4 regions of the Polaromonas sp. CG_9.11 genome follow, and region 2 is predicted to be linked to each of the others. Evidence: predicted binding sites of a transcription regulator. Region 2 holds the regulator's gene; each other region holds the start of a gene.

Region 1 (7,297 bases), on a different contig from region 2:
GCGGTAGAAATGGTGTCCGGCTGCCGCGTGACCGACAGTGACTATTCGCGTCAGGGAACACAATTTGATGCGCAGGTCACGTGTTCAGGAGGTTTGGGAAACTAGCGGAACAGAGCGTCAAAAAAAAGGGACTGCAACGGAAAGTCCTGTTGCAGCCCCCGCCTTGCCTTATCAAAAGACAGCGGCAAGCAAAATGAAATGCACCGCCTGACTCAGTGCCGTCCTTTGTATGAATCACGCAGGGCCTTGATCTCGTCATGGTTCTTCTGCGCGCCTTGGGACTGCTTTTCGACGACATTGCGAATGGCCGGGGGCAGGTCCTGCTTGAGCGCCTTGCGGTAACTGGCCACAGCAGCATCCTCGCCTCGCTCGCATTCGTCAAGCATGGCCTGGTCGCTATGGCCGCTCAAGATGCCTCGTACCGACACCCATCCGCGGTGCAGCGCACCGGACATCGAACCACCTTCATCCGGCTCGCCTCCGGACTGGCGGATCAGCGCCTGCAGTTCTTTTCCAGCGGTTTGACATTCGTTGGCGTGGCGCATCAACAAACTTTTGAGCTCAGATGTCTCCGTATGTTCGGCAGAGGTGGTGAATCCATACTCGCCGTCGCGGCAGGATTCGAGCAAGTCGTTCAGCGTGTTGATTACATCGTCGTTGATAGCCGTCATGGTATTTGCTCCGTTGGGTAAGGTGATGAACAAAAATTTTGCCTGATAGCGCCGTGGCAGTGGCTCGTGCAACCGTGCAATCCGATGGACGCATGGATCTGTGCATCAACTCAATGCTCACAAGCAAAGCCGTTCAACGGCGCTTTTCAGTGCAAGTGCCATGATCGCCCGCGTAAAACACAACCGTGGTCAGGCAACCACAGGCCGTGTTGTAGGCCAAAGCCATTCCCCAGTTCTGGAAAACATCCGGCCTTTGGCGGGACATGTGTCGCTTGAAGCGAGCGGGCTTGATACCAATTCTCCGAAAAATCCACCCCCAGAAATCACTTGAAGCCAAAAAAAATAGCAGCAGTCAAGGTTCAGGTGACCAGGAACGGCAGCGCAAAATGCCGCTGCGCCAAGGTCGGACCCTGCATGAATTCCTCCCGCGCGCCAACGCCCTCACCGTTCACTTCGTTCCGGCCTACTTACGTCGACACAGGGCTCGCCGGGCACTTCCAGCGTCAGCCGCACCAACGCGCCACGACCCTGGATGCCAAGCCAGTGGTACAGCTGACAGGCCATGCGCTGACTTTGAATGATTTTTTTAAAACATGTCAATCCAGCGCATAGCCTGCCTACATTAACAGCTATTTATTCGATAGCAAGAAGACTCTTGGGGACTTGCTTTCATTCATGTCTAAAACCCCTGGCTTGTCCTACACCGGGTTCATCCGGGTCCGACACGGGTTTTCACGCCCACTTCGTAAAGTCAATGCCATGCTCCTTCCCTCGGTTCGCTGGGTGTCCATGGGCTTGCATTTCTTTCGCTCGACAATTTGGCCTGGTACCTGCGGGGCAACCTTTGTACATTCCCACTTTCACCAAGGAATCTGACATGAACCCCAGCGAGCGCAAAGGCCAGACACGGCCGGCTGTCCAGGACGAGCTTTTGCCAGACAAGGAACTGCAGGACGGGCCGCAAAACCACCCCGACCAGGCCGGCGCGGAATATGGGGGCTATGGTCACGCTGATAATTCGTTCGGCCGGGACGCCGGCAGTTCGAGCCAGGAAGGAGGCCAGGGCGGTGGCGATTCCGGGTCAGACAGCCCATCGGCTCCAAAAACGCTGCGCCGCGACAGCGACGGCACCGTGAAACCCAGCCATGCGACCGCCTGTGGCAACGGTCAACGTGATGCGGCCGCTGCAAAGCAGACGGACTGATGCCGAGGGGAGTCAGCCCGCCGCGGCAATCTGTCGCAGCGCCTGCTCGAACACCTCGACCGGCTGGCCGCCGGAAATCAGGTGGCGGTCGTTGATGATGACCGCAGGCACCGAATGCACCCCCTGCGTCTGGTAAAACGATTCGCGTTCACGCACTTCCTTGGCATAGGCATGGCTTGCCAGTATCTCGGCAGCCTGCACCGGGTCAAGGCCACTCTCGCCTGCAACCCGGACCAGCACTGCATGTGAGGCAGGACTGTGGCCGTCGGTGAAGTAGGCTTTTAGCAGGCCTTCCTTCAAGACCTTTTGCAAGCCGGCTTCCTGAAGCCCTGCCCAGTGGAGCAGGCGATGGGCGTCAAACGTGTTGTAGATGCGGCTGCGCCCTCCTCCGGGCTGGTCCGCCCGGCTGAAGGTAAAGCCGAGTTGCTCACCGCGCTGTCGAATGTTTTCACGGTTGACATCGGCCTGTTCAGGCGTGATGCCGTACTTTTCGGTGATGTGTTCGGTGATTTCCTGGCCTTCGGGTGCCATCTTCGGATTGAGCTCGAAGGGCTGAAAGTGCAGTTCGGCCGTGATGTCGCCAGCCACGCGCGCCAGCGCCTGGTCCAGCGCCTTCAGGCCAATGGCGCACCAGGGGCATGAAACGTCGGAAACAAAGTCGATTTTGAGGAAGGTGGTCATGATTTTTTGCCGCAATCCTGGGCCAGCCTGAGATGAAACAGCCAGTTTACTAGGCTTTGTACGGAAGTGAATTCTCAAGCACTGTCCACCAACGGATGGACTTGATGCATTCAAGCCGAACTGTTGCCGGTCGTCATGAAGGCGGGCATGCGATTCCATTTCATGGGTGGGGCTGGCAGCGTCAATGGTTCCAAGTACCTGCGTCGGCGGGGCCAACCAAGCGATCCGGCGGATGGCGGACGGCGCCTGGATTACAAGCAATTGGGCGTATGCAACTGTGCGCCTCTTTCCATCGATCCGGCCAGCATCGTTGCAGTCATCCTCAACCATGCACTCATTGACCACAGCGGCCACTTGCCGCTGCTCGCCCGGCAGGGGTTACAGGTGAAAGGTGCAATTTCGGCCTTGTGACCGCAGTCCTGCACGGCATCCTGCTGCACCGCCTGAAGGCGTTTGTCCTGGCGCAACACCATCCGGTTCGCCGGTTGACCACCGGCCAGCGGGTAGTCATTCCCTGGCGGGGCGGCACCTGCGGCGGCTGCGCGTTTTGCGCCAGATTGATGCGTATCCAGTGCAAGCCCGTATGCAGGCATTGCGCTGCAGGATGCCAACATGGCTTAGCCGGCCTTGTGCGACAGCCCTGCCAACAGGGCGGCGGTGCTGGTTCCCAGAACGCGCTACCAGCCGGAGCATGCCCCTGTCGAGCTCAAGGAGGACGTGGTAGAACTGAAAGGCGCGGTGCCTTCGATGGCGCAGCGTGAAGCGTCCGTTGACGCTGCGATCCCGGCGCAAGGTATTTCCCGCGTCGTGGACAAGCTGGATGTCGGCAGCTGGAAATTCCGGCTTCTCAATTCTTAGACTTCAATCAACCCAGCGAAGATCATCAAGTGCAAGCTGCGTTTACTTGGTTCCGACATCAGCGACACCGTCAACACTTCCATGGGCCGCTTCTTCAATCACATGAGCCTTCCGTTGGCGAAGCCGCTGCGAAGCCAAAGCGCAACTGCTGGCAGCCAAATGGTCTGCGCTAGATGGTCGTTTGCGCAGCCCCTGAACCTTGCGCACCCGGCGCCTGTCGGCATGCGGCGGCCGGGCAGTGAAAGTCAGTGTGACATCAGGACCGGCAAGGTCATCGACTCCAGCACGGTGCGCGAGGTGCCGCCCAGCACCCACTCACGCGCCCGGCTGTGACCGTAGCAGCCCATCACCAGCAGGTCGGCACCGATGTCGTAGGAACGCGAGAGAATCAATTCACCCAGCGCCGAAGGCTCGCTTCCCTGCTCCAGCCCGCTTGCCTGGACGCCGTTCAGCCGGAGGTAGCCGCGCAGGTCGAGCCGCTTGCCCAACACGGTTTCATCGTCGCCGGACCACGACAGGATGACGACGCGCCGCGCGCACTTGAGCAGTGGCATGGCCGCGCTCACGGCGCGGGCCGCTTCGCGCGCCGGTTTCCAGGCGATCACCACGGTTTCACCAATCACGTCGGGAGGAATGCCAGCATGCGGAAGGATCAGGGCTGGCTTGCCGCTCATGAGCAACATGTTCTCGGCAAAATCGTGCGGCACGCCGGACGATGAAGCAGTGGCCGGGTCATGCTGGCCCAGCACCAACAGATCGGCATAAAAAGCCTGTTGCGCAAACGCCGCCATCATCGGGTCTTGGTGGATTTCGGCCCATTCAACGGCCGATCCGGGCGTTGACAGCGCCTGTTCGAAGGCACTGCGCGCCAGCTGACGCCGCTGGTCATCGATGTCCTGGAGTGCCGAAGCGATGCCTGGACCGATTTCAGGCGAGAAAGGCAGCCCGACGAAGTGCGACATCACGCCGTACAGCGCCGTCACCGCAGCGCCTTGCGCCTGGCCAAGCCGTCGCGCGGCTTGCAGTCGCTGCTGCGCCTTCGGCAAGGCGTCCATGTGTACCAGCAGTTGTGCAAGCGCTTTGTTCATGGCCGGCTCCCTCAGCAAGTGGTGATGCTGCAACCATACAGGCTGGCAAGCCGCTGCGGATTGACCCAGATCAAGCAGCGCCTACTGCCAGCGCCGGCAACCGGGTCCTTCGGCACCCGGCCTTCGCTGCGCGCCACTTGATGCATGTCAACGCGGCAAGCCGCAAGCCTGGCCCGACCGGTTTGCACAAGGCGCAGCCCATGTACCAGCGAATACTTGTCCCGGTCGACGAAAGTGGCAGCGCCAGCAAGAAACTGGTCGCCGCACTGCAGATGGCCAGGGAATCGGGCGGCCGGGTAAGGTTGATCCACGGGGTGGAACAACTCGCTTACCTGACCGGCTACAAGCAATTCGGCGGCTCTTCGGCGCGCTGGTTTGGCCATGCGCGAAGCCGGCGCCAAGGTGCTCGACGATGCCATGGCGATGGCCCGGTCGGGCGACAGCGATGCCGACAGCCGGAGCCCGTTTACCATAGGCGCCTGAAACCGCCCGCACCGGCCCATCGGCTGTCGCACTCCCCTCTCCATACAGCCATTTACAAGCATCTCCATGCCAAGACTCCAGAATAAAGTCAGCCTCATCACCGGTGCAGCACAGGGCATCGGCTTGGCCACCGCGCTCAAGTTCGCCAGCGAAGGCGCCATCGTCATCGTTTGCGACATTCACCCGGCGGCGATTGAAGAGGCGGTTTGCCAATGCAAGGCGCTTGGCGCGCAGGCCGTGGGCCATGTCATGGACGTGACGCAGCGCGTCGTGGTCGATGAAGTCGTTGCCAAGGTCAAGGCACAGTTTGGCCGCATCGACGCACTCGTCAACAACGCAGGCATCACGCAGGATGCGCGGTTGGTCAAGATGACGCTGGAGCAATTTGACCGCGTGATCGACGTCAACCTGCGCGGCGTGTTCCATTGCGCGCAGGCGGTCGCCGAAACCATGATTTCGCAGGGCCAGGGCGTGATTTTCAATGCCAGTTCGGTGGTTGGCATTTACGGCAACTTTGGCCAGACCAACTATGCTGCGACCAAATTCGGCGTCATCGGCTTCACCAAGACCTGGAGCCGCGAACTTGGCCCCAAGGGAATCCGCGTCAATGCTGTGGCGCCCGGCTTCATTGCCACGCCGATACTTGCCACGATTCCTGAAAACGTCCTGAAGGAAATGGAAACCCGCGTGCCGCTCAAGCGGCTGGGCCAGCCGGAAGAAATTGCCAACGTGTATGCCTTCCTGGCCAGTGACGAGGCCAGCTATGTCAATGGCGCGGTGATTGAAGTGTCCGGCGGCATGACGGTTTGACGCTTTGGTCCTGAGTCTGCGCTTGTCTGCTGCGACGCGTGACGCCAACAGGGACAGCTTGAGCGCCGGCCTGCCTGTCTTAAGACCCGATGGCCGCTAGCGTGAATGGCGTGGCGGCAAGCCGCGCATCGCCGGTCCAGACGGTTTATCTTGGTTTTTTTGGTGTTTTTTGCCTTTTGCGCATGTTGGACGGGCACTAGCAGCTATCATTTTTAAATGTTCAGCGCCTGTTCACGTCATCCAGCCTCGCCTTCGTTTTCCAGGCTAACAGCGATAATTCCCGCATGCCTTCCCTGCCGGTACAAGACCCTCCGCAACCCCGATCCCTGACTGATCTGTTCGTTTCCTTCACTTTGCTGGCGCTGCAGGGTTTCGGCGGCGTGCTGGCTGTGGTGCAGCGCGAACTGGTCGAGAAAAAGCGCTGGATGACGCGCGAGGAATTCATCGAAGACTGGGCGGTGGCGCAAATCATGCCGGGCCCCAACGTGGTGAACCTTTCCCTGATGATTGGCGGGCGTTACTTTGGCCTGAAGGGCGCGATGACGGCGCTGGCCGGCATGCTGTCCGTACCGCTGATCCTGGTGCTGCTACTGGCGCTGGTCTATGCCCAGTTTGCCGACCACCCCGGCGTGGCTGGCGCGCTGCGCGGCATGGGCGCCGTGGCGGCCGGACTGATTGCGGCGACCGGCCTGAAACTGTTTGGCGCGCTGCTGAAAAATGTACTCGGTCTTCGTCTGTGCATAGCTTTTGGCGTAATGTGCTTTGTCGCCATAGCGCTGCTGCGCTGGCCCTTGTTTTATGTGCTGTTCGGCTTGGGCAGCGTGGCCTGCACCCTGGCCTATCGAAAGCTCAAGCCATGACTGAACCGCTCACCCTTGTGTTCGGTCTGCAGGACTGGATCAACCTGTTTTTGCATTACCTGACGCTGTCCCTGCTGTCGATCGGCGGTGCCATCACGACCGCGCCCGACATGCACCGCTTCCTGGTGGACCAGCAGCACTGGCTGACCGACGCACAGTTCAATGCCTCGATTGCCATCGCCCAGGCCGCGCCCGGCCCGAACGTGCTGTTTGTCGCCCTGCTCGGCTGGAATGTCGGCCTGAATGCCGGCGGCATGTTGACGGGCCTGCTCGGCGTTGTGCTGGCGCTGATGGGCATCCTGATCCCGAGCACGGTGCTGACCTATGCCGCTGCCCAATGGGGCCACCGCAACCGCGAGTTGCGCGCGGTGCGCGCCTTCAAGCATGGCATGGCGCCCATCGTCGTAGCACTGCTGATGGCCACCGGCTGGATTCTTGCCAGCGCCAACGGCAGTTCACTGCAACACTGGCCTGTGTGGCTGGTGACGGCAGCCACCGCTGTCATCGTCTGGCGCACCAGGACGCACCTGCTCTGGCTGCTGAGCGCTGGTGCCCTGCTCGGCTGGTTTGGTTTCGTATAACGAAACAGGAAAACGAAAAGATCTCCGCTTTGACTTCGACCCAGGTTCGCCCTCAAGCATC
Region 2 (7,297 bases):
GAAGTGATTTTTTACCCGGCAAGGTCCCTACTGGGGTTTTGCATGGAGCATGCCCTGTGGATAATTTAAAGCCGACTCCCCGAAAAGTCATTCCTATCGCGGTGATGGCTGGAGAGCAGCTGCAGGCTGCGTCAGCAACCGGCCATGGCGAATCAGGCAGCATCTACCAGGCCCAGAAGAAAATTTATCCACGCAGCGTCACGGGATTTTTTTCAAAGTGGCGTTGGGCCATGGTTTTTATCACCCAGCTGGTCTTCTATGGCCTCCCATGGCTGGAGTGGGGCCAGCGCCAAGCTGTATTGTTCGATCTGGAAGCGCGGCGCTTCTATATTCTTGGACTGGTTCTTTACCCGCAGGATTTCATTTACCTGTCGGGAATTCTGGTCATTTCGGCGTTGGGGCTGTTTCTGTTCACGGCTGTGGCCGGTCGCCAGTGGTGTGGCTACGCCTGTCCCCAAACGGTCTATACCGAAATCTTTCTCTGGCTTGAAAAGGTGACCGAAGGCGATCGTTCGGCACGTTTGCGACTTGATGCAAGTCCCATGTCCGTCAACAAGTTGGCACGCAAGGCCAGTAAGCAGTTTTTGTGGATGGCCCTGGCGCTGTGGACAGGGTTTACCTTTGTCGGTTATTTCACGCCCATCAAGGAGTTGGGCGTCAGTTTCATCAACGCAGGCATGGGGCCATGGGAAACCTTCTGGGTTTTCTTTTATGGATTTGCCACCTATGGCAATGCAGGGTTCATGCGTGAACAGGTCTGCAAGTACATGTGCCCGTACGCCCGCTTTCAGAGCGCCATGTTCGACAAGGACACCTTGATCGTGACCTATGACGAGGCGCGCGGCGAACCCCGGGGTTCCCGTTCCAAAAAGGCTGATCCGGCTGCCCTGAACCTGGGTTCCTGCATCGACTGCACGCTTTGTGTCCAGGTCTGTCCGACGGGGATCGATATCCGCAAAGGGCTGCAATACGAATGCATCAGTTGCGCGGCGTGCATCGACGTATGCGACACCGTGATGGACAAAATGAACTACCCGCGCGGGCTGATTCGCTATTCGACCCAGAATGCGGTGGTCCAGGGCTGGGGAAGATCGCAGCTTTTGCGCCGTGTATTGCGTCCCAGGGTGCTGGTCTATACGGCCATCTTGCTGGCCGTGACCGCCGCCTTGTTCATCAGCCTGGCGTTGCGCTCCCCATTCAAGGTCGATGTCATTCGTGACCGTGCTTCGCTGGCGCGTATCGTGAGTGGTGGCAAGATTGAAAATGTCTACCGCCTGCAGGTGATGAATGCGACCGAAACCACCCAGCACTACCGCATCGCAGCCACCGGTTTGCCGGGCCTGGTGCTGGCGTCAGAAGGCACATTCACTGTCGATGCGACCCAGGCGCGTGGGGTCACCGTTACCCTGCAATTGCCGTACGAGGCTGCCGGTCCAGGCTCGCATGAGATCCATTTTGAAGTCGAGGCGGTCAACTCGCCGGGTCGTGTGGTTGAGAAGTCGGTTTTTTTGGTGCCCCGCTAACTTAACAATGGAAATGTCATGAACGAAGAATACGGACAACCCTGGTGGAAATTCGGGCATGTATGGATGGTTTTTGCAGGGCCTGCGGTGGTCGTTGTTGCCTCGTTCATTACCCTGTACCTGGCCATCAAGATTCCCGATCCTGTGGTGACCAGCTACGGCCAGGGAACACAGCCGAGTGCCGTGAAGCCGGAGGCATCGTCCACCAACATGGCGCCAGCGATGCAGGCTCGAAATCATGCGGCCACGGGCATCCCGGCGCCTGCCGAGCCTTGAGAACTGAAATGAATTCAGGAAACACGCGTCAAATGACAAGTCCTTCCAATCCTCAAACGACAACAAGGACTTGAACTCTATGGGGGCTCAAAGAATGATGTGGATTGCATGGCCTGCTTTCCTGCTGGCAGGCGTGGCAGAAATGTTCGTGTTTGCCTTTGTCGATCCACAAAGCCTGCATTGGTTCGGGCAGCCCTTGGCCTTGTCTCGCGAGGCCGTCTACACCTTGGCTTTTTTTGTCTTCTGGGGGCTGACCATGGCGTCGAGTGCCTTGACGGTCCTGCTTGCCATGTCGCCATACGAAATGAATCGTCGCGAATTGTCTGCCGAGGGACAGCCCGAAAACGGCGCCAAAAAAGTGAAGGTCAATTGAACCATCGACCCGTCAGCCATCTGCCGGCAAATTTCAGTCTCAGTAGGGCTTGTGGTTGTTGTTCACGATCAGCTTGAGCGCTTCGGTGTCAAGGATGCGCACATGGCGCTGCTTGACTTCCATAATCTTGTCTTCGACAAACTTTGAAAAAGTCCGGCTGACCGTTTCCAGCTTCAGGCCCAGGTAGCTGCCGATTTCTTCTCGCGTCATGCGCAGCAGAAGCTCCGATTGCGAGAAGCCGCGGGCATGCAGCCGCTGGACCAGGTTCAATAAAAAGGCGGCCAGGCGCTCTTCGGCGCGCATGCTGCCCAGCAGCAACATCACGCCGTGTTCACGAACAATCTCGCGGCTCATGATCTTGTGCACATGGCGTTGAAGGGAGACAACTTCCCGTGACAACTCTTCAATGCGGTCAAACGGCATCACGCATACTTCAGCGTCTTCCAGCGCGATGGCGTCACAGGTGTGGTGTTCCCTGACAATGCCGTCCAGCCCGATAATTTCGCCAGCCATCTGAAATCCGGTGACCTGGTTGCGGCCGTCTTCGGTGGTGATGCAGGTTTTGAAAAAGCCGGTGCGGATGGCAAACAGGGAACTGAACTTTTCACCGTTGCTGTACAGACGGCCTCCGCGCTTGACCTTGCGGCGTACGGCGACCACTTCCTCAATCCTGTCCAGCTCATCGGCTTTCAGTCCCATGGGCATGCAGAGTTCACGAAGATTGCAATTCGAGCAGGCAACTTTTACGGTGAGAGGGTTGATGGGCTGGAGCCCGTCCTCGCTTGCGACTTCCCCGCGCTTGCCCGTACCCATGGACTCTGGTGTGACCTCAAACATGACATTCTCCTGATGAGGGTTCGTTGCCTGGTTTCAGACAGGCTGACCGCTGACATAGGTCAAACAAGCAATGCGGGCTTCACGATACATTGGCAGTGCTTGCCCCAAAATCGAGGGTGCGCGTTTCAAGGAACCGTCACGAACGCACTTGCGATCAATTGTATGCCTATCCCCACTCATGAATTGCTTCGCCGTTTCGATGTTCCGGGACCCCGTTACACCTCGTACCCGACAGCAGACCGCTTCGTGGAAGCCTTCACGTCCGAACAGCTGGTGCAGGCCCTTGCGCAGCGCCGAAACGGTGCGGCCGCCATGCGGCTGCCGCTGTCACTTTACGTGCACATCCCTTTCTGCGAATCGCTTTGTTACTACTGTGCCTGCCACAAGATCATCACCAGGCAGCATGCGCACGGTGAAACCTACCTGCACTATCTTGGCCGCGAGCTTGATTTGTACGCCGCCCATCTGGGAACGGGTCAGGCACTCAGCCGGCTGAATCTGGGCGGCGGCAGTCCAACCTTTTTAAATGATGGTGAATTGCGCCAGTTGATGGCCATGCTGCGGCGGAGTTTCCGGATTGCATCGGGTGGAGACTATTCCATTGAAGTCGATCCCCGGACCGTTGATGCCGCGCGCCTGGCCACGCTGGCCGAACTTGGCTTCAACCGGCTGAGCTTCGGGGTCCAGGATTTCGATCCGGCAGTGCAACAAGCGGTTCACCGCATCCAGCCCGCAGAACAGTTTTTTTCATTGATGGCAGCAGCGCGCCTGATTGGTTTTCAGTCCATCAACCTGGACCTGATTCATGGGCTGCCGCAACAAACGCCGGAATCGTTTGACCGCACCTTGGCGCAGGTCGTGCAACTGCGGCCGGACTCCATTGCCCTGTATGCCTATGTCCATCTGCCCCAGCGTTTCAAGTCGCAACGCCGGATTGATGCTGCCGGGTTGCCCGACGCCCGCGCCAAGCTTTTCATGCAGTCGCACTCTTTTTCGGCCTTTCAGGCTGCCGGATATGTGTATATCGGCATGGACCACTTTGCCCTGCCAGACCATGCGCTCGCTGTTGCCAAGCGCCAGGGCCGCCTGCACCGCGACTTCCAGGGGTACAGCTTCCAGCCTGAAGGCGACCTGATCGGCCTGGGGGTCTCCGCCATGGGCAAGGTGGGCGCCACCTACAGCCAGAACGCCAAGACCCTGGACGCGTATTACGACGACCTGCAGCAGGGGCGGCTGCCCGTGGTGCGGGGACTGGCGCTGTCTCGGGATGACCTGGTGCGGCGCAGCGTCATCATGGCGCTGGTGTCCCAGGGCCAGCTGGAGTTCGAGTCGATTGAGCTGGGCTACCTGATTGATTTCAAACGCTATTTTGCCGCCGAGCTGGAAATGCTTTGCGGCCTGCAGGCGCAGGGCCTGGTGGAGGTCAGTGACACCGGCCTTCTGGTAACGGCGACGGGCTGCTATTTTGTACGCAGCGTGGCGATGGTGTTTGACCGTTACCTTCAGGCAGACCGTACGCTGGCAAGGTTTTCCCGGATCATCTAGAACGGCTGCATGAATACCTCGCTGGCCATGACGGCATTACTGATGGGACTGGCCGGCGGGCCGCACTGCATCGCCATGTGCGGCGCTGCCTGCGCGGGCATTGGCAACGCAGCCGGTGCGCGCAAGACCTCGGCCCTCTGGACCTTCCAGGCCGGCCGGCTGGCCAGCTATTCGCTGCTCGGTGCAGTGGCCGCGGCATCCATGCAGGGCCTGGGGTGGCTGACCACCCAGACGGCGGTCATGCGCCCGGTGTGGACGCTGTTTCATGTCGCCGTGATGATGATGGGCCTGATGCTGGTCGTGCTGGCGCGCCAGCCGGTGTGGCTCGACAGCACGGCGCGCAGCGTGTGGCGCCGGGTCAGGGCGTTCAATGCGTCCTGGGGCCGGGGCGCGCCGCTGGCCATTGGCGCACTCTGGGCCTTCATGCCGTGCGGGCTGCTTTACTCGGCGGTGCTGGTGGCGGCCCTGAGCGGCGGTCCGCTGGAGGGCGCCCTGACGATGGCGCTGTTTGCCCTGGGCAGCAGCGTGTCCCTGCTGATCGGCCCCTGGCTGCTGCTGCGCCTGCGTGGCGGCGGCACTGGTGAATGGGGCATTCGCCTGGCCGGGCTGGCGTTGGCCGCCACTTCTGGCTGGGCCTTGTGGATGGGGCTGGCGCATGACACGGCGCCCTGGTGTGTGAGTTAGGCCCCCACGCTCCGCCGCTGCGCGGGTCGCTGCCCCCCGAGGGGGCTATTGCGCCTGCGGCCCGGCAAAGCCGGTTCCGCGGCCCCTGCTGGTGGGGATGAGCGTCCTGCGCTTTCCGCTGTTGGTTCGCTGCCTCCTGATAGGCCGCTGAGCCTTCGGCACGGTAAAGCGGGTTCTGCCTTCCCTGCTGGTGTTGGCTGGTTTTCAGCCTTTGAGAGGTGCATATTCTGATCAGAAAAAATTTTCAGTATCGAATATGCCTTTTGCGCATGCTGGATATGAGTAAGCAGCTATAAATAAAATAGCAAATGGCAATCTGTCGAGCTTTGAGCGCCGCGCCGGATATGCCAGGCGATCTCGTTTTAGCCCCGGCGCATCAGCGTGCTTTTGCCGAACAGGCTTTCGATCAGGTCGAGCGCCACTTCGGCGGTGGCATTGCGCACGTCGAGTGCCGGGTTGAGTTCCATCACGTCGAGCGATGCCATGCGGCCGGTGTCGGCGATCATTTCCATGCACAGCTGGGCTTCGCGGTAGGTGGGTCCGCCCTTGACGGCGGTGCCGACGCCGGGCGCGAAGCTGGCGTCCAGAAAATCCACGTCAAAGCTCACATGCAGGTGCGTGTTGTCGTCGATGCCGGCCAGCGCTGCTTCCATGGTGCGCTTCATGCCGATTTCGTCGATGCAGCGCATGTCGAATACCTCCATGCCCGATTGCCTGACGAAACGTTTTTCCCCTTCGTCCACGCTGCGGATACCGATCTGGCGAAAAGCCGACGGCGGCAAGGCGGGTGTCACGCCGCCAATTCCCGTCAGCTCCGCCGGGCCGTGGCCGCACAGCACCGCCACCGGCATGCCGTGCGTGTTGCCGGTAGGCGTCAGCTCATGGGTGTTGAAGTCGGTGTGGGCGTCCAGCCACAAGACGCGCAGGTTTTTTCCCAACTGGCGGCAATGACGGGCCACCGCGCTGATCGATCCAATGGCCAGGCAATGGTCGCCCCCCAGCAGGAGGGGCATTTCGCCGTCGCCCAGCGCGGCATGCACTGCCTCATGCACCGCCTGGTTCCAGGCGGCTACCTCGCCCAGGTGACGGTAGCCGCTGACGGGGGCCTGCCACGGGTTGGCCGGTCCGCTGACGTTGCCCCAGTCGGTGACGCGCAGGCCGTGGCCTTCCAGTGTCGGTTGCAGTCCGGCAACGCGAAAGGCCTCTGGGCCCATGGAGGCGCCGCGCGTGCCCGCGCCAACATCGGTGGGTGCGCCTATGAGTCGGATGTGTCGTGTCATGTGGGTGTCGATTCGGTGTTGGAGAGCTGGAGTCATGCCACTGCAACCGGCTTTTCGTCAGCCGGGATCACGGGGTGAGCAGAAGCGGCGGACGCATTGAGCGGGTCTGAAGGAGGATTCTCCAACGGTTCAGCAGAAAAAGCCGGCCTGACCAGCTGGTAAAGGTTCTTCGGGTCGTCCAGTCGCGGAATCAGGGAAATGGTGCTGCCTGCCGCCAGCGCCTGCGCGGTGTCGTGAAGATACCGCAACGCCGAGAAATCCTCAAGCGCAAAGCCGACCGAGTCGAACATCGTGATCTGCGCTGCGCTGTCACGCCCCGTCTTTTCGCCCGACAGCACCTGCCACAACTCGGTCACGGCAAAGTCCTGCGCCATCTGCTGCAAATCGCCTTCCCGGCGGGTTTGCGGTTCGTACTCGACAAACACCTTGGCGGCCGTCATCACATCGGCATGGATTTCGGTTTTGCCCGGGCAGTCGCCGCCAACCGCATTGAGGTGCGTGCCCGGCTTGAGCATGCCGGCCGTGATGATGGTGGCATGGGTCTTGTCGGCGGTCACGGTGGTCACGATGTCGGCCTCCCGCACGGCTTCGGCGGTGCTGCCGCAGGCCCGCAGGCGCAGGCCTGCCGTGTCGGGGTTGGCCTGCAGGTTGCGCATCAGCTTGGCGGTGGCAGCGGCGTCGAGGTCGTACAAATTGATTTCCTCAATGCCCAGCAGGTGGTGAAACGCCAGTGCCTGGAACTCGCTTTGCGCGCCATTGCCAATCAGCGCCATCACGCG
Region 3 (7,297 bases), on a different contig from region 2:
CTGCAGCCCCATGCTCAGCGACAGCCCGCCGAGCAGCCACGGGTTTTTCAGCAATCCCAGCGCCAGCGCCGATCGGGTGGCAGACTGGCAGTTCAAAACGTTAAACCATTGGCACATGGCCAGCAACGTGAAGGTTTCGGTGCGCACCAGTTCAATGGGCACTTCCTGATGAAGTCGATACACGAACCAGCCGAAGGTGACCAGCACGGCGGCTGTGGACATCAACAGTACCCGCCCGAGCATCGTCCGGTCTACCAGCCTGTCGTTGCGCGGCACCGGCACGCGCTTCATCTCGTCGCCATTGGGTGGGTCCATCACCAGGTTGACGGTTAGCGTGCCCTCGGTAACGATGTTGATCCACAGGATCTGCACCGCTGCAAGCGGCAACGGGTAGCCGCCCAGCAATGCCAGCAGCAACAGAGAGACCTCGTCGATCGAGGTGGCGAACAAATAAAGGATGACCTTTTTCAGGTTGCCATAGACCACGCGCCCCTGTTCGACCGCGCCCACGATGGTAAAGAAGTTATCGTCAGTGATGATGATCTTGGCAGCGCTCTTGGCGACTTCGGTGCCAGTGATGCCCATGGCCACGCCGACATCGGCGCGCGCCAGCGCCGGTGCGTCGTTGACACCGTCGCCGGTCATGGCGACCACTTCCCCGCGCGCCTGCAGGGCTTCGACGATGCGCAGCTTTTGCGCCGGATGCACGCGCGCAAAAACGGCGATGCAAGACAGGTCGCTGCGCAGATCGGCCTCGCTCATGCGCTCCAGCTCGCCGCCATCGACCGCACGGTCACCATCACGGGCAATCCCCAGCTCGCGGGCAATCGCCAGCCCGGTGAGCTTGTGGTCGCCCGTCACCATCACGGGCCGGATTCCAGCCGTGCGGCATTCGGTGACGGCGGCCTTGACCTCCTCGCGCGGCGGATCAATCTGTCCGACCAGGCCGAGCAGGCGGGCGCGCCCGGCCAGCGCGCCAAAGCCTGCATCCAGCCGGTCGTCATCGACCACGGCAAAGGCCAGCACGCGCAGCGCGCGCCCGGCCATGGCTTCGGCGGCGGCGTGCGCCGCCTGGGTCAATGCGCGATCGCCGGCGCTGCACAGGCCCAGCACCGCTTCGGGCGCGCCCTTGATGAACACCCGGTGCGGGGCATCCGCGCAGCGGTGGCGCGTGGCCATCATCTTGGTGTCGGAATCAAACGGCAGTTCGGCTTCACGTGGCGCGTCGCGCGCCAGTTTTTCCAGGTCCATGCCGGCCTTGACCGCCAGCACGATCAGCGCGCCTTCGGTCGGGTCGCCCAGCACCGTCCATCCAGCGTGCGACGCGTGGGGCGGCAGCAGTTGCGCATCATTGCACAGCGCGGCGGCCTGTAGCAGTGGCAGGGTAGCGGCATCTTCAGCGCTCAATTCGCCCTCGGGTGCGTAGCCAACGCCGCTGACGGACACCTCCAGGCCGTCGGGCAGCCAGAGCCGGCTGACGGTCATTTCATTGCGCGTCAGGGTGCCGGTCTTGTCGGTGCAGATCACCGTGGTCGAACCCAGCGTTTCCACCGCCGACAGGCGGCGGATGATGGCGCCGCGCCCCGCCATGCGCTGCATGCCCACGGCCAGCGCGATCGTCATGGCCACCGGCAGGCCCTCGGGCACCATCGACACCATCTGGCTGATCGCCACCATCAGCACATCGGCCAGCGGCAGTTCGCGGTACAGGCCGAGTGCGACGACTGCGATGAACAGCCCCAGCGCCGCCGCCACCAGCCAACGGCCGAACTGATCGATACGCTGCTCCAGCGGCGTCTTGGGCTCGGTCGCGTTTTCAGTCATGCCGGCAATACGGCCGACTTCCGTCTGGGCGCCAATCGCCACGACCACCGCACGCCCGCGCCCGGCGGTGGCGTAGGTGCCGGAAAACACCATGTTGTGGCGGTCGGCCAAGCCGGTGTCTTCGCAAAGGGCCGCGGCCGCCTTGCTGACCGGCACCGATTCGCCGGTCAGCGCGGCTTCGGCCACCTGCAGCTGGGCCGATTCGATCAGCCGTGCATCGGCCCCCACCGCATCGCCCGCCGCCAGCAGCAGCACATCGCCAGCCACCAGGTCGCGGGCCTCGATCAAGGTTTCGTGGCCGCCGCGCAGCGCCCGCACATGCAGCGCCGAGAGTTTGCGCAGCGAAGTCATCGAGCGTTCGGCGCGTCCCTCCTGGAACGCGCCGATCAATGCGTTGGCCAGCACCACCAGCAGGATAACCACTGCGTCGCCATGGTGCGACAGCGCGATCGCCAGTACCGACGCGACGAACAGGATGTAGATCAGCGGGCTCTTGAACTGGCGGACAACAATCGCCAGCGTGGAACGGCGCGGCGGTTCGGGCAGCGTGTTGGCGCCGTCCTGCGCGCGCCTGCGGTCAGCTTCTGCAGCGCTCAGGCCCGTCGCCGGGTCACAGGCCAGCCGGGCCAGCACCTGCTGGACCGGCAGGGCGTGCCAGCACGGTGCCGGCGTGTTCTTCGATAGCACCTCGCTGGCGGGTGCAGGAGTCGTTGAAGTCATGCGCAGACCGTTCAAATTTGCCAGCCTAGCGCACAACGCGGCCAAGTCAAACGGCGTCGGGGACCTGGCGTCGCTCAATGCCTGATGCCTTGCGTTAAATCAAGTGCGCTTTCACCCAGGCGACGACTCGCCTGGTTGGCGCTGGCGCTGCGCGATCGGCCCGTGCTTTGGCTGATGGCGGTCGGGCTGCTGGAAAGCGCCTACGGTTCCTTTTGAACGACTGGCCGGTTTTGCAGTTTCCGGCGCACCAGCCCGATGTTGTTGCGCAGCGCATACAGCTCGTTGGCATACGACAGCGGCACGCTGATCTTTTCGGCGCGGCGTTCCAGGCTGTCCAGCGCTTCAAGCAGCCCGTCCGTGGCATCCACGTTATCGATGCGGTTTTCAATGTCCCGCAACTGGCCATACCAGCGGAAGACGCGCGAGCGCACCCGGAACTCGTACAGCGGCGGCACGATGCGCGACAGCGGCAGCATGATGGCGATGATCAAACCCATCACCAGCCACATGCGCTCGACCAGGTTGGCCACCCAGAACGGCAGGTAGCGCTGTAAAAACGGCTTGTCGTTGCGGATGCTGCGCTCGGCCTCGGCTGAAATCGGGACTTCGTTCTGCGCCAGTTTGGGGTATTCGCGGGCCTGCTTGAACCAGCCTGCGCTGCCGTGGATGTCGTTGCCCGCCAGCGCGAACAGCTGCAGCAACGCCGGATGCGTGCCGGTGCGGGTCAGCAAGGTCGTGGTCGGCGCCAGCAGGCGAACGTCCTGTGGCGGAATGTGGGCTGCCAGATCGACCACGCCGCGCGGCAGCACCGCCGGGCTTAAAAACGCAAAACGCCGCGAATAGGCTTCGCTTTGCGCAAAATCCATCAGCTTGACGCCAGGCGTCTGCAGCAGCATCTGCACCATCAGCGACTCGGGCGCCGAGGCGAACACGATGGCGTCGAGTTCGCCGCCCAGAAAGGCCACAGTGGCCGGCGTCTGCTCCAGCTCGGACACCATCAGCGTGCTGCTGTCGATGCGGTTGCTCTCCAGTAATTTGGCCATCAGGCTGGGCAGGCCGCTGCCTGCCGTGCCGACGTTGACGCGCAGCCCCTTGAGTTCGGTCAGGGCGGTCAGTGTGGCTTGGGGGTTGACCCGGCGCGCCGCGTCTTCGCGGTAGAACAGCCAGACCGGCTCCAGGAACAGGCTGCCCAGCGATTCAAGTTCTTTGTCCTGTGGGTTGCCGGCTTCGCTGCTGCCGCCCTGTACAAAGCCCAAATCAGCCTTGCCCTGGCGCAGCAGCTGCAGGTTGGCAGCCGATCCTTCGGAGGGCAGCAGCACGACGTCGATGCCTTCCTTTTTCAGCGCCTCCGCATAGCGCTTGCCAAAGGCCTCATAGGCGCTTTGCGCCGGGCCGGTGGCCAGCGTGACGCGCTTGGGCGGGTTCGGGTCCAGCCAGCTGTAGGCCAGCACCAGCAGCGCCACGGCCAGTACAAGAAACGGACCGGCAGAAATCACCAGGTCGCGCAGTGACAGCAGGGTGTAGCGTAGGGTTTTTGGCATGGGCCGAACCATAGCATGCGACACAGACCTGCAGTTCCGGATGAAATTTACGTAAAAATATGCATTTTGCGCAATATCCACGGGTATTGTTAGCTATAAATAAAGTAGCAAACTCAAGGCCGGTTCCCCATGCTGAAAACGCCTGTTCAGGCGCGGTTTTACGGCGCAGGACTGCCCGACACTGCACGCCAGAAAAGCCTGATTCCGGCAGGGCTTGGCGGATCATGGCGGCGCTCGGCCCAGTCCGGCCGCCTGCACGCCGTCATCGATGGTGCCAAGCCAGCGTCACGCAGGCGACAAAAAACGCCGGGTCATCAGCAGCTACCCGAATGCGGATCGCCCGGACTCGGGTTAGCCTGTACGGACTTTATTCAGCCTGGAGCACTGCCTTGACCCGTTCTTCCACCGCCGATCAGCCGGTAGCCGGCGCGCCGCCGCGCCACGACCTGCACTACCCATTCTGGCCCAAGCGCCTGCCGCGCAGCATCACGCCGCCGCAAACCTCGCTGTGGCACAACCTGGCGGTCAGCGCGCTGCGTTTTCCGGACAAACCGGCACTGGTGTTTTTCGACCAGGCACTGAGCTATGCCGCCGTGATGCAGCAGGCCGAGCGCCTGGCCGCCACGCTGCATCGGCTCGGTGTCAGGAAAGGCGACCGCGTGCTGCTCAACCTGCAAAACTGTCCGCAGTGGGTGGTGGCGCATTTCGCCATCCTGCGGGTCGATGCGGTGGTGGTGCCGGTCAATCCGATGAACCGCGCAGAGGAACTCAAGCACTACATCACCGACCCGGAGGTCAACGTCGCCATCACCGCCGCCGACCTGGCGCCCGAGCTGGCCAAAGCCAGCGGCGAGCTGCCGCCGGCCGCTCGGCTGGCGCACCTGATCGTGACGCATTACAGCGACGCCTTTGAAGGAAAAACGGCCACCACCGGCGACGACGCGATGCCGCAATCCTGGTGCGACTGGCTGGGGACCCGGCACGAACTGCCTGCGCTGCAAGGCGGATCGGTGCTGGCCTGGGCCGATGCGCTGGCCGCCAGCGACATCAGCTACCTGCCCGACCACACCAGCACGCCGCAGGACCTGGCCGTGCTGCCCTACACCAGTGGCACCACCGGCCTGCCCAAAGGCTGCATGCACACCCATGGCAGCCTGATGCACAACGCCGTCGCCAGCGCTCTGTGGGGCAACAGCACGTCCGAGAACGTCGTGCTGTCGGTGATTCCGATGTTCCACATCACCGGCATGGTGTCGGTGATGCATGCGTCGATTTATGGCGGCGCCACACTGGTCATCATGCCGCGCTGGGACCGCGAACTGGCCGGCCGGCTGATTTCAACCTGGCGCGTGACGCACTGGACCAATATCCCGACCATGGTGATCGACCTGCTGGCGAGTCCGAACTTTGCCGCTTTTGACCTGAGCAGCCTGGTGTACATCGGCGGCGGCGGCGCGGCGATGCCGCAGGCCGTGGCGCAGCGGCTGTGGGAGCAGTACGGCCTGCGCTTTGCCGAAGGCTACGGCCTGACTGAAACCGCCGCGCCTTCGCACAGCAACCCGCCCGACGCCACCAAGCAGCAATGCCTGGGCATTCCCTTCATGAGCACCGAATCGCGCGTCATCGATCCCTTGAGCCTGCAGGAAATGCCGCAGGGCGAGCAGGGCGAAATCATCATGAGCGGGCCGCAGAACTTTTCGGGCTACTGGAAGCAGCCCGGGGCCACGGCGGCAGCCTTCGTTGAAATCGACGGCAAGCGCTTCTTTCGCTCCGGCGACCTGGGGCATGTGGACGCGGAGGGCTACTTCTTCATCACCGACCGGCTCAAGCGCATGATCAATGCGTCGGGTTTCAAGGTCTGGCCGGCCGAGGTGGAAGCGTTGATGTTCAGGCACCCGGCGATTCAGGAGGCCTGCATCATTTCCACCCGCGACGCTTATCGGGGCGAGTCGGTCAAGGCCGTCGTGGTGCTGCGTGAAAAATTCAGGGGCCAGGTCAGCGAAGTCGAGATCATCCACTGGTGCAAGGACCACATGGCCGCGTACAAGTACCCGCGTGTCGTCCAGTTCGTCGATGTGCTGCCCAAAAGTGGTTCGGGCAAGGTGATGTGGCGCGCGCTGCAGGAAGCCGAAGGCGGTCAGCCCTGAAAGGCCTCAAAAGTTCAATGAAAAAAGGATTTTGCGCAATGCAGGCAAGCGCAAGAAGCTATGAATAAAAGAGCGTTCATCGATGGGGGTGGAAGCGGCCCTGGCTAGCTTTCAGGATCGCCGCAAAGCCTTGGTTGGGTTATCCTGCCAGCCTCCTGAGCTAAAAAAGACGCCTGACCGCATGAAGCCTTCCGCCACCACGCGCCCTGTTCGCGCGCTTGAAAAACCCCTGGAAGGCTGGCGCCTGCGCTGGTACACCATCATTTTCGAGGCCGACACCCGCGCCGGCCGCCTCTTTGACCAGGCCCTGATCTTCATCATCCTGCTCAGCATCGGCGTGGTCATGGCCGACAGCGTGCAATCCATCCATCAGGAGCATGCGCTGATGTTGCAGCGCATGGAGTGGCTCTTCACCGCGCTGTTCACCGCCGAATACCTGGCGCGGCTGCTGTGCGTGCGCAAGCCGATGCAATACGCCACCAGCTTTTACGGCGTGATCGACCTGATCGCCTTGCTGCCGACCTACCTCGCGCTGTTTGTTCCCGGCCTGCATGCGCTGATCGATGTGCGGGTGCTGCGGCTGCTGCGCGTGTTCCGGATCTTCAAGCTGACCGCCTATGTGGCCGAATACCAGTCGCTGGCCCGGGCGCTGAGTTCGAGCCGGCGCAAGATCATGGTCTTTTTGTCGGCGGTGATGATGCTGGTGTTGATCATGGGCACGGTCATGTATGTGGTCGAGGGCCCGGAGAACGGCTTCTCCAGCATTCCCACCTCGGTGTACTGGGCCATCAGCACCGTGACGACCGTCGGCTTTGGCGACATCACGCCCAAGACCGACCTGGGCCGGCTGATTGCGTCCTTCATGATGCTGCTCGGCTGGGGCACGCTGGCCGTGCCGACCGGCATCGTGACGGCAGAAATGGCGGCCCACCGGCGGCTTGACTGGATGCAGGTCACCACCCGCACCTGCCACGAATGCCTGACCGAGGGCCATGCGGCCGATGCCAATTGCTGCTTTCATTGCGGCGCCCGGCTGCCGGCCTACAAGGCCGATGAACAGGGGAC
Region 4 (7,297 bases), on a different contig from region 2:
GCCCGCTGGTCGCTGCGGTTGCTGGCCGATCGGCTGGCGGAGCTCGAATACATTGACAGTGTGTCGCACGAGACGGTCCGGCGCACGCTAAAAAAAACGAACTCAAGCCGTGAAGAAAAATCGGCTGGGTAATTGCGCCTCAGGCCAACGCTGCATTTGTGGCGGCCATGGAACAAGTGCTCGATATCTACAGCCGGCCTATTGACGCCAAGCACCCGGTGGTGTGCATGGATGAGACGCCGCGCCAGCTCATTCGTGAAACCCGCGAGCCTGTCGCAGCGGCGCCGGGGCGCCCCGAGCCCCATGACTACGAATACGAACGCTTCGGGGTGTGCAACGTCTTCATGGCAAGCGAGCCGCTGGCCGGGCGGTGCTTGAGCCAAGGTCACCGAGCGCAGAGCGAAAGCGGACTGGGCTTTGTTCGTGCAGGACATCGAGACGAGCTATCCCGATGCAGCGCGCATCACGCTGGTGATGGACAACTTGAACACGCACACGCCGGCCTCGCTGTACGAGGCGTTTGCACCCGAGCAGGCCAAGGCGCTGTGGGATCGCTTCGAGTTTGTCTATACGCCCAAGCATGGTAGATGGCTGAACATGGCCGAAATTGAGATCAACGTCATGGTCGGCCAATGCCTGGACCGGCGCATCGACAACATTCAGACCGTCACCAGCGAGGTCGCCGCCTGGCAGGCCCGCCGTGACAACCTTCAGGCCAAGGTCAACTGGCAATTCACCACCAAAGATACCCGCACCAAGCTCAAACGCCTTTATCCGACAATTGCTTCGTGACGCGACACTAGGATCATTGATGGGAAAAATACCCTTCCAATCGATTCATGGCTCCAGGGGCTCGGTCACGCCATGCTTTATGGCGTAACGAATCAATTCACTCTGATTTTGCAAATTCATCTTCTGCATGAGGTTGGCTTTGTGCGTGCTGATGGTTTTTGCCGAAAGGTTAAGCCGTCCCGCAATATCGGTGACAGACATGCCTATGGCGATCAAACGAAAGACCTCAAACTCCCGGTCTGTCAGCTTTTCGTGCGCTGCCGAGGTTGATCCGAGCATGGAGCCGAGGGCCAATTGCTCGGCAACCCCTGTGCTGATGAAGGCACCGCCTGCTGCAATCTTGCGCAGCACCTGCATCAACTGCGTCGGTGCACTTTCCTTGGTCAGATAGCCGCTAGCGCCCGACTTGATCGAACGAACAGCGTATTGCAGTTCTTCATGCATGCTGAGCACAAGAATGCGGAGTTTTGGCTTTTCGCAACGCACAAGTTTGATCAACTCCATTCCGCTTCGACCCGGCATGGACAAGTCAAGAACCAGAACATCGAAATCAGACTCCCGCACTTGGCGCATCACCTCCATTCCGTTCGATGCTTCACCGACCACGATCATGTCTTCCGCCGAAGTGACAATACGTTTGAGACCCTCCCTCACAATGGCATGGTCGTCGGCGATGACGATCCTGATCATTAATGAGCTCCAATCTGGTTCAGGGGAATGCTGACCTCGACGGTAGTTCCCTTCCCCCGCACACTGCGGATAGCAACGTTTCCACCAAGGAGTTGCGCCCGCTCCCGCAGACCCAAGAGCCCAAGCGACTGGGGCTTGCGCATGCCATCCGAAAAGAATCCACAGCCATCATCCTGCACTCGCAGCCTCACCGTATCCAGGGTCTTGTCCAGCGTGACCATGACCTGCGAAGCAGCCGCATGCTTGGCAATATTGTTGAGCGACTCCTGAACAATCCGGAAGACGGCCGTTGCGTAAGGCTCAGGCAATTCAAGATCCAGTTCGTCGTTGATCAAAAGTGCGCATGGCACACCACAACGCTCAATGAAACTGCTTGCAAGCCATTCAATCGCTGGCACCAGCCCCAAATCATCGAGCATCAGCGGTCGTAGGTCGGCCGCCATCCGGCGTGTTGCAGCCACGGTACGGTCAAGCATTTCCACCATCTCCGTCAGTTTCGCCGTCACCATCCCAGGAACGAATGAAGTGTGGTCGCGCACCCAGATCGTGTCCATCTTCAGCGCCGTCAATGACTGCGCGAGCTCATCGTGCAACTCACGTGCCAAGCGTGCTTTTTCCTCTTCGCGGATAGCTTGTGCCGCTATAGCAAAAGCACGACGTTCTTCCAAAAACCGTGCAGTTTCAGCAGACTCCAGCGGAGTTTTGAGCATAAATTCCTCGGGGAGAGGCGACAGCCCGTAAAACTGATAACCGGATGGCCGCTTGTCCACCACCCGTACCGTTCTTTTTGAATCGATTTCAAAATGCGTATGGCTTTTCATGGTTCCTCCGAAAGATTTGGTGTTTGCAGTCTGGACGTCAGGCGAAGTGCTTCTTTTCGTAGCATTCGTGATCACCGTGCCTGAAGAAACAAGGGCAAACGCACATCTCTGTATCTGCTTGTGGAATGACCTTAAAGCAAATGTGAATGCAGTTCGCTCAATACGAGGGCTTATCTACAAACCGTTATTGCGGTTACAGACTGCGCTACCCAGTTCAGCTAGCTTTTGTATAAAACTGCAGGAACGTCTTCACGTTGAAAAAAGCAAATTTTCAGCATAAAAAATGGCTATCGAACAAACTGTGTATTTGCGGACAGCTATCAGTAGAGTAGCAAAAAATACTGACTTTCTTGTAGGCCACGGTTGCCAATCAAACGGGATCTGCTCTAGCAATCCGGGACGGATTTGGTGGAAACTGTCAAAGTTATAAGATCGTTGAGGCTTCCACTGAGCTTGACTTGGATCAAAACCAGCTGGCCTTCATACAACTACGCTGAAACTTTGTATCTAAATTGGAGAAGTCATCATGTACCAGCGAATTCTTGTAGCCACTGATGGTTCGGATCTTTCAAGTACGGCTGTGAACAGCGCCATTGAACTGGCAGCAGCCATCGGCGCCGAACTGGTCGCGCTGTATGTCGTGCCGCGCTACCCGGTAAGTTATTTTGAAGGGGGTATCACCATTTCCGTGGAGGACATTACCCGTACCGAGAAACAGTGGAGCGACAAAGGCCAGGCGGTTGTAGATGCGGTGCAAGAACAAGCCAGGACGCAGGGCGTCATGGCCAAGGCGGTGGTTGCGCAGTCTGACCTGGTCGCCGAGTCCATCATGTCCGCAGCCACGAAACATGGGTGCGACCTTGTTGTCATGGCGTCGCATGGTCGCAAAGGCATCAAGCGGGTGCTGCTGGGCAGCGAAACCCAGCATGTATTGACGCACAGCACCGTACCGGTATTGGTCTTGCGTTGAGCCGCCTTTGACAAACCTTGATTCGCGTTCGGCCAGCGTTGCCGAACGCGCTGCATTGATCACCGTCCGGTCAGCGGAAAGTAGATTCAGAAACCAAAAAGGGCACCTATAAAGTGCCCTTTTTCCCAGTTGGCTTCCTACTTGTGAACGCGCTCAGAGCGGCAGCGGATTGCGCAGCCGAATGTGCAGTTCACGCAACTGCTTTTCATCAACGGGGCTAGGTGCATGGGTTAGCAGGCACTGCGCGCGCTGGGTTTTTGGGAATGCAATGACGTCGCGGATCGACTCGGCGCCGGTCATCATGGTGACGATGCGGTCCAGACCAAAGGCCAGGCCCCCGTGCGGTGGGGCGCCATATTGCAAGGCATCGAGCAGAAAGCCAAATTTCAACTGGGCTTCTTCCGGACCAATGTTCAACGCAGTGAAAACCTTGCTCTGAACATCGGCACGGTGGATCCGCACCGAGCCGCCGCCCAGTTCCCAACCGTTAAGCACCATGTCGTAGGCCTTGGCAATACAGCGACCGGGGTCAGTGTCCATCCAGTTTTCGTGGCCGTCCTTGGGTGCGGTAAAGGGATGATGCACCGCGCTCCAGCGTTTGGCGTCCTCGTCGTACTCGAACATCGGAAAATCAACCACCCACAGCGGCTTCCAGCCCTTGATGAACAAACCGGTTTTTTTGCCGAATGCACTGTGGCCGACCTTCAGTCGCAGTGCGCCAATGCTGTCGTTGACCACCTTGGATTTGTCGGCGCCAAAGAACAGGATGTCGCCGTTTTGCGCGCCCGTGCGCTTGAGGATTTCTGCCACTGCCGCATCATGGATGTTCTTGACGATGGGGCTTTGCAAACCTTCGCGCCCCTTGGCTGTGTCGTTGACCTTGATCCAGGCCAGGCCCTTGGCACCATAAATCTTCACGAACTCAGTGTAGGCGTCGATCTCGCTGCGGCTGATTTCAGCGCCGCCGGGCACGCGCAAGGCCACGACGCGGCCACCCACCGTCGTAGCCGGTGCGCTGAAGACCTTGAAGTCCACATCGGCCATCACATCGGTCAGTTCGGTGAACTCCATGTTGATACGCAGATCGGGTTTGTCCGAACCGTAACGGTGCATGGCTTCGGCATAGGCCATGACCGGAAATTCACCCAGCTCGGTTTTCAGCACGGTCTTGAACAGGTTGCTCATCATGCCCTGGAACATGTCCCGGATTTCCTGCTCGCCCATGAACGACGTTTCAATATCGATCTGCGTGAATTCAGGCTGGCGGTCGGCGCGCAGGTCTTCATCGCGAAAGCATTTGGTGATCTGGTAATAGCGGTCAAAACCCGCCACCATCAGCAACTGCTTGAATAACTGCGGGCTTTGCGGCAGGGCAAAAAACATGCCTTCGTTGACGCGGCTGGGAACCAGGTAGTCGCGCGCGCCCTCGGGCGTGCTCTTGGTCAGCATCGGCGTTTCGATGTCGATGAAACCATTGGCATCGAGGAACTTGCGCGTTTCCATGGCTACGCGATAGCGCAGCATCAGGTTGTTCTGCATGTAAGGACGGCGCAGGTCGAGCACCCGGTGCGTCAGGCGCGTGGTTTCCGAAAGGTTGTCGTCATCGAGCTGGAACGGCGGTGTGACGCTGGGGTTCAGCACAATCAGTTCATGGCACAGCACCTCGACCTTGCCGCTTTGCAAGTTGTCATTGGCCGTGCCTTCCGGGCGGGCGCGCACCAAGCCCTTGATTTGGACGCAGAACTCGTTGCGCACGTCTTCTGCAATGCTGAACATGTCGGCACGGTCTGGATCGCATACCACTTGTACATAGCCTTCACGGTCGCGCAGATCGATGAAAATCACACCGCCATGGTCGCGTCGGCGATTGACCCAGCCACACAGACTGACAGGCTGGCCCATCAGGCTTTCGGTCACCAGACCGCAATAGGTTGTACGCATTTGAGCGCTTTGTGTATCAGCGATAGCCATAAGAAATACTCGGGATGATCAGCGCTACTGCGCTGTTTACAAGGGGGGATTGAGTGGGGGTACAGGGCGGGCGGCAGGCACCACGACGCCCATTGAGATGACATAGGTCAGTGCTTCGTCAACACTCATCTTCAGCTCAATGCATTCGGCTCTCTTGAGCATGACGAAATAGCCACCAGTGGGATTTGGCGTGGTCGGAACATAGACGCTGACGTAGTCCGCAGGCAAATGATTCACGACGTCGCCGCCTGGCAAGCCGGTGAGGAAACCAATGGTCCAGACACCTTCGCGCGGCCATTGCACCAGCAGAGCTTTGCGAAAGGCGTTGCCGTTTTCGGAAAACAGGGTGTCGGAAACCTGCTTCACGCTGGAATAGATCGACCGGACGATGGGAATGCGGCGCAACAGGGCATTGCCGACCATCAGAAGTTTTCTGCCCAGGAAGTTGCTGGCGATGGCGCCCATCAGAAGCACGATTCCCAGCGTCAGCAGCACGCCAAAGCCAGGCAGATGAAAACCCAGCAGCCGGTCCGGATGCCATGCAACCGGCAGGATCAACAGGGTCTGGTCCAGTGTGGCCACAATCCAGTTGAGTACTGCCAGGGTGATGGCCAGCGGCACAAGCACCAGGAGTCCAGCCAGCAGCCACCGGCGGATCGAGCTCATCATGACGATTTTGTAGGTGCGCCGCTGCTGTTAGTGTTACTGCTGCTCGATGGGACTGAAGATGCCGCAGCCGATGGCGTTGCGGCAGGACTTGCTGTCGAAGCGGAATTGGAGCCAGCATCCGGGGACGTCTTGCCGGCGGGCCCTGACTCGCCGGCCTGTGTCTCGGCAGGTTTTGCAGCGGGTGCACCACTGTTGCCGCCCCGGAAATCCGTGACATACCAGCCTGAACCCTTGAGTTGAAAACCAGCGGCAGTCAACTGCTTTTTGAAACTCGATGCATTGCAATGCGGGCACACCGACAACGGAACGTCCGACATTTTTTGCAATACATCCTTGGCGAATCCGCAGGATTCACATTTGTAGGCGTAGATGGGCATGGTGCTTGAGCTCGTTTTCCTGGAGTTTTCCGCCAACAAAGGCCAGGCGGTACAAAGCCTTCAATTATAGGGCTTGCCCCAGCATGCGGATCAAAGGGTTCCGGCTATCCGTGCCGTGCGGAATTTCGCATCAAAACAATCGTATGCGCAATACGAACTGCATGAAGATCAGCCCCAGAACAAAACCCAGCCCACCGTAAATGAGGCTTTGCAGCAGCTTGTTTGTCCGTTTTTGTTCCGCCAGCAATTCGTTCAGGCGGATGTAGTGGGTTGGAGGCCCTGCCTTCAGGTACTGCGCCATGAGACGCGGCAACATGGGCAGCAATTTGGCATACGACGGTGCTTCTGCCTTGAGTTGGGCCAAGAGTTTTTCAGGGCCGACCTGCTCCAGCATCCAGCGCTCCAGGAAAGGCTTGGCCGTGCTCCACAGGTCCAGGTCAGGGTCAAGGTCGCGTCCCAACCCTTCGATATTGAGCAGCGTTTTTTGCAGCAGGACCAGTTGCGGCTGGATTTCCACCTGAAAGCGGCGCGACGTCTGGAACAACCGCATCAGCACGATGCCAAGGGAAAGTTCCTTGAGTGGTCGGTCGAACATGGGCTCGCAGCAGGCACGAATAGCAGACTCCAGTTCATCGACACGGGTGGCCGGCGGAACCCAGCCCGATTCGATATGCAGCTCGGCCACGCGCTTGTAGTCACGCTGGAAAAAGGCGCTGAAATTTTGCGCCAGGTATTCCTTGTCCACCTCGGTCAGCGTACCGACGATGCCGAAATCGAGAGAAATCAAGCGTCCAAAGGTTTCTGGCGCCAGACTGACCTGGATGTTGCCGGGGTGCATGTCAGCATGGAAGAAGCCGTCGCGAAACACCTGGGTAAAAAACAGCGTGACGCCGTCGCGCGACAGTTTTTTCATGTCAACCCCGGCATCACGGAGACGCTGGGTCTGGCCAATCGGAACCCCATACATGCGCTGCATCACCATCACATCCGGCATGCAGTAGTCCCAG

Evidence for each region. Region 2 encodes FNR, which switches genes on or off when oxygen is low (the NO sensors DNR and NnrR bind a similar motif). Its sites were predicted from a motif close to TTGATNNNNATCAA; they were not measured.
Region 1: a site for FNR is predicted at 4,563-4,576, ahead of IWX85_RS20995 (universal stress protein). Genes of this name have one in related genera too.
Region 3: a site for FNR is predicted at 2,634-2,647, ahead of IWX85_RS09615 (HAD-IC family P-type ATPase). Genes of this name have one in related genera too.
Region 4: a site for FNR is predicted at 2,757-2,770, ahead of IWX85_RS03390 (universal stress protein). Genes of this name have one in related genera too.

Annotation. Positions count from the first base shown of each region.
Region 1 covers NZ_JADOVE010000020.1:44,013-51,309, reverse strand. Annotated here, with positions in the region: gene IWX85_RS16050 (hypothetical protein) at 1-105, shown strand, start outside; partial or broken gene IWX85_RS16045 (PA2169 family four-helix-bundle protein) at 213-659, opposite strand; gene IWX85_RS16040 (hypothetical protein) at 1,549-1,875, shown strand; gene IWX85_RS16035 (DsbA family oxidoreductase) at 1,888-2,556, opposite strand; gene IWX85_RS16030 (hypothetical protein) at 2,704-2,967, shown strand; gene IWX85_RS16025 (hypothetical protein) at 3,214-3,414, shown strand; gene IWX85_RS16020 (universal stress protein) at 3,660-4,502, opposite strand; gene IWX85_RS20995 (universal stress protein) at 4,643-5,071, shown strand; gene fabG (3-oxoacyl-[acyl-carrier-protein] reductase) at 5,052-5,795, shown strand; gene IWX85_RS16005 (chromate transporter) at 6,080-6,655, shown strand; gene IWX85_RS16000 (chromate transporter) at 6,652-7,236, shown strand.
Region 2 covers NZ_JADOVE010000013.1:75,325-82,621, forward strand. Annotated here, with positions in the region: gene ccoP (cytochrome-c oxidase, cbb3-type subunit III) at 1-7, shown strand, start outside; gene ccoG (cytochrome c oxidase accessory protein CcoG) at 105-1,523, shown strand; gene IWX85_RS12195 (FixH family protein) at 1,542-1,799, shown strand; gene IWX85_RS12200 (hypothetical protein) at 1,879-2,172, shown strand; gene fnr (fumarate/nitrate reduction transcriptional regulator Fnr) at 2,212-2,934, opposite strand; gene hemN (oxygen-independent coproporphyrinogen III oxidase) at 3,172-4,554, shown strand; gene IWX85_RS12215 (sulfite exporter TauE/SafE family protein) at 4,564-5,238, shown strand; gene rocF (arginase) at 5,601-6,518, opposite strand; gene IWX85_RS12225 (ornithine cyclodeaminase) at 6,551-7,297, opposite strand, start outside.
Region 3 covers NZ_JADOVE010000009.1:96,922-104,218, reverse strand. Annotated here, with positions in the region: gene IWX85_RS09615 (HAD-IC family P-type ATPase) at 1-2,544, opposite strand, end outside; gene IWX85_RS09610 (TAXI family TRAP transporter solute-binding subunit) at 2,745-4,085, opposite strand; gene IWX85_RS09605 (long-chain fatty acid--CoA ligase) at 4,475-6,232, shown strand; gene IWX85_RS09600 (ion transporter) at 6,414-7,297, shown strand, end outside.
Region 4 covers NZ_JADOVE010000002.1:344,087-351,383, reverse strand. Annotated here, with positions in the region: partial or broken gene IWX85_RS03405 (IS630 family transposase) at 1-792, shown strand, start outside; gene IWX85_RS03400 (response regulator transcription factor) at 838-1,482, opposite strand; gene IWX85_RS03395 (sensor histidine kinase) at 1,482-2,303, opposite strand; gene IWX85_RS03390 (universal stress protein) at 2,830-3,273, shown strand; gene aspS (aspartate--tRNA ligase) at 3,427-5,214, opposite strand; gene IWX85_RS03380 (DUF502 domain-containing protein) at 5,281-5,910, opposite strand; gene IWX85_RS03375 (FmdB family zinc ribbon protein) at 5,910-6,290, opposite strand; gene ubiB (ubiquinone biosynthesis regulatory protein kinase UbiB) at 6,421-7,297, opposite strand, start outside.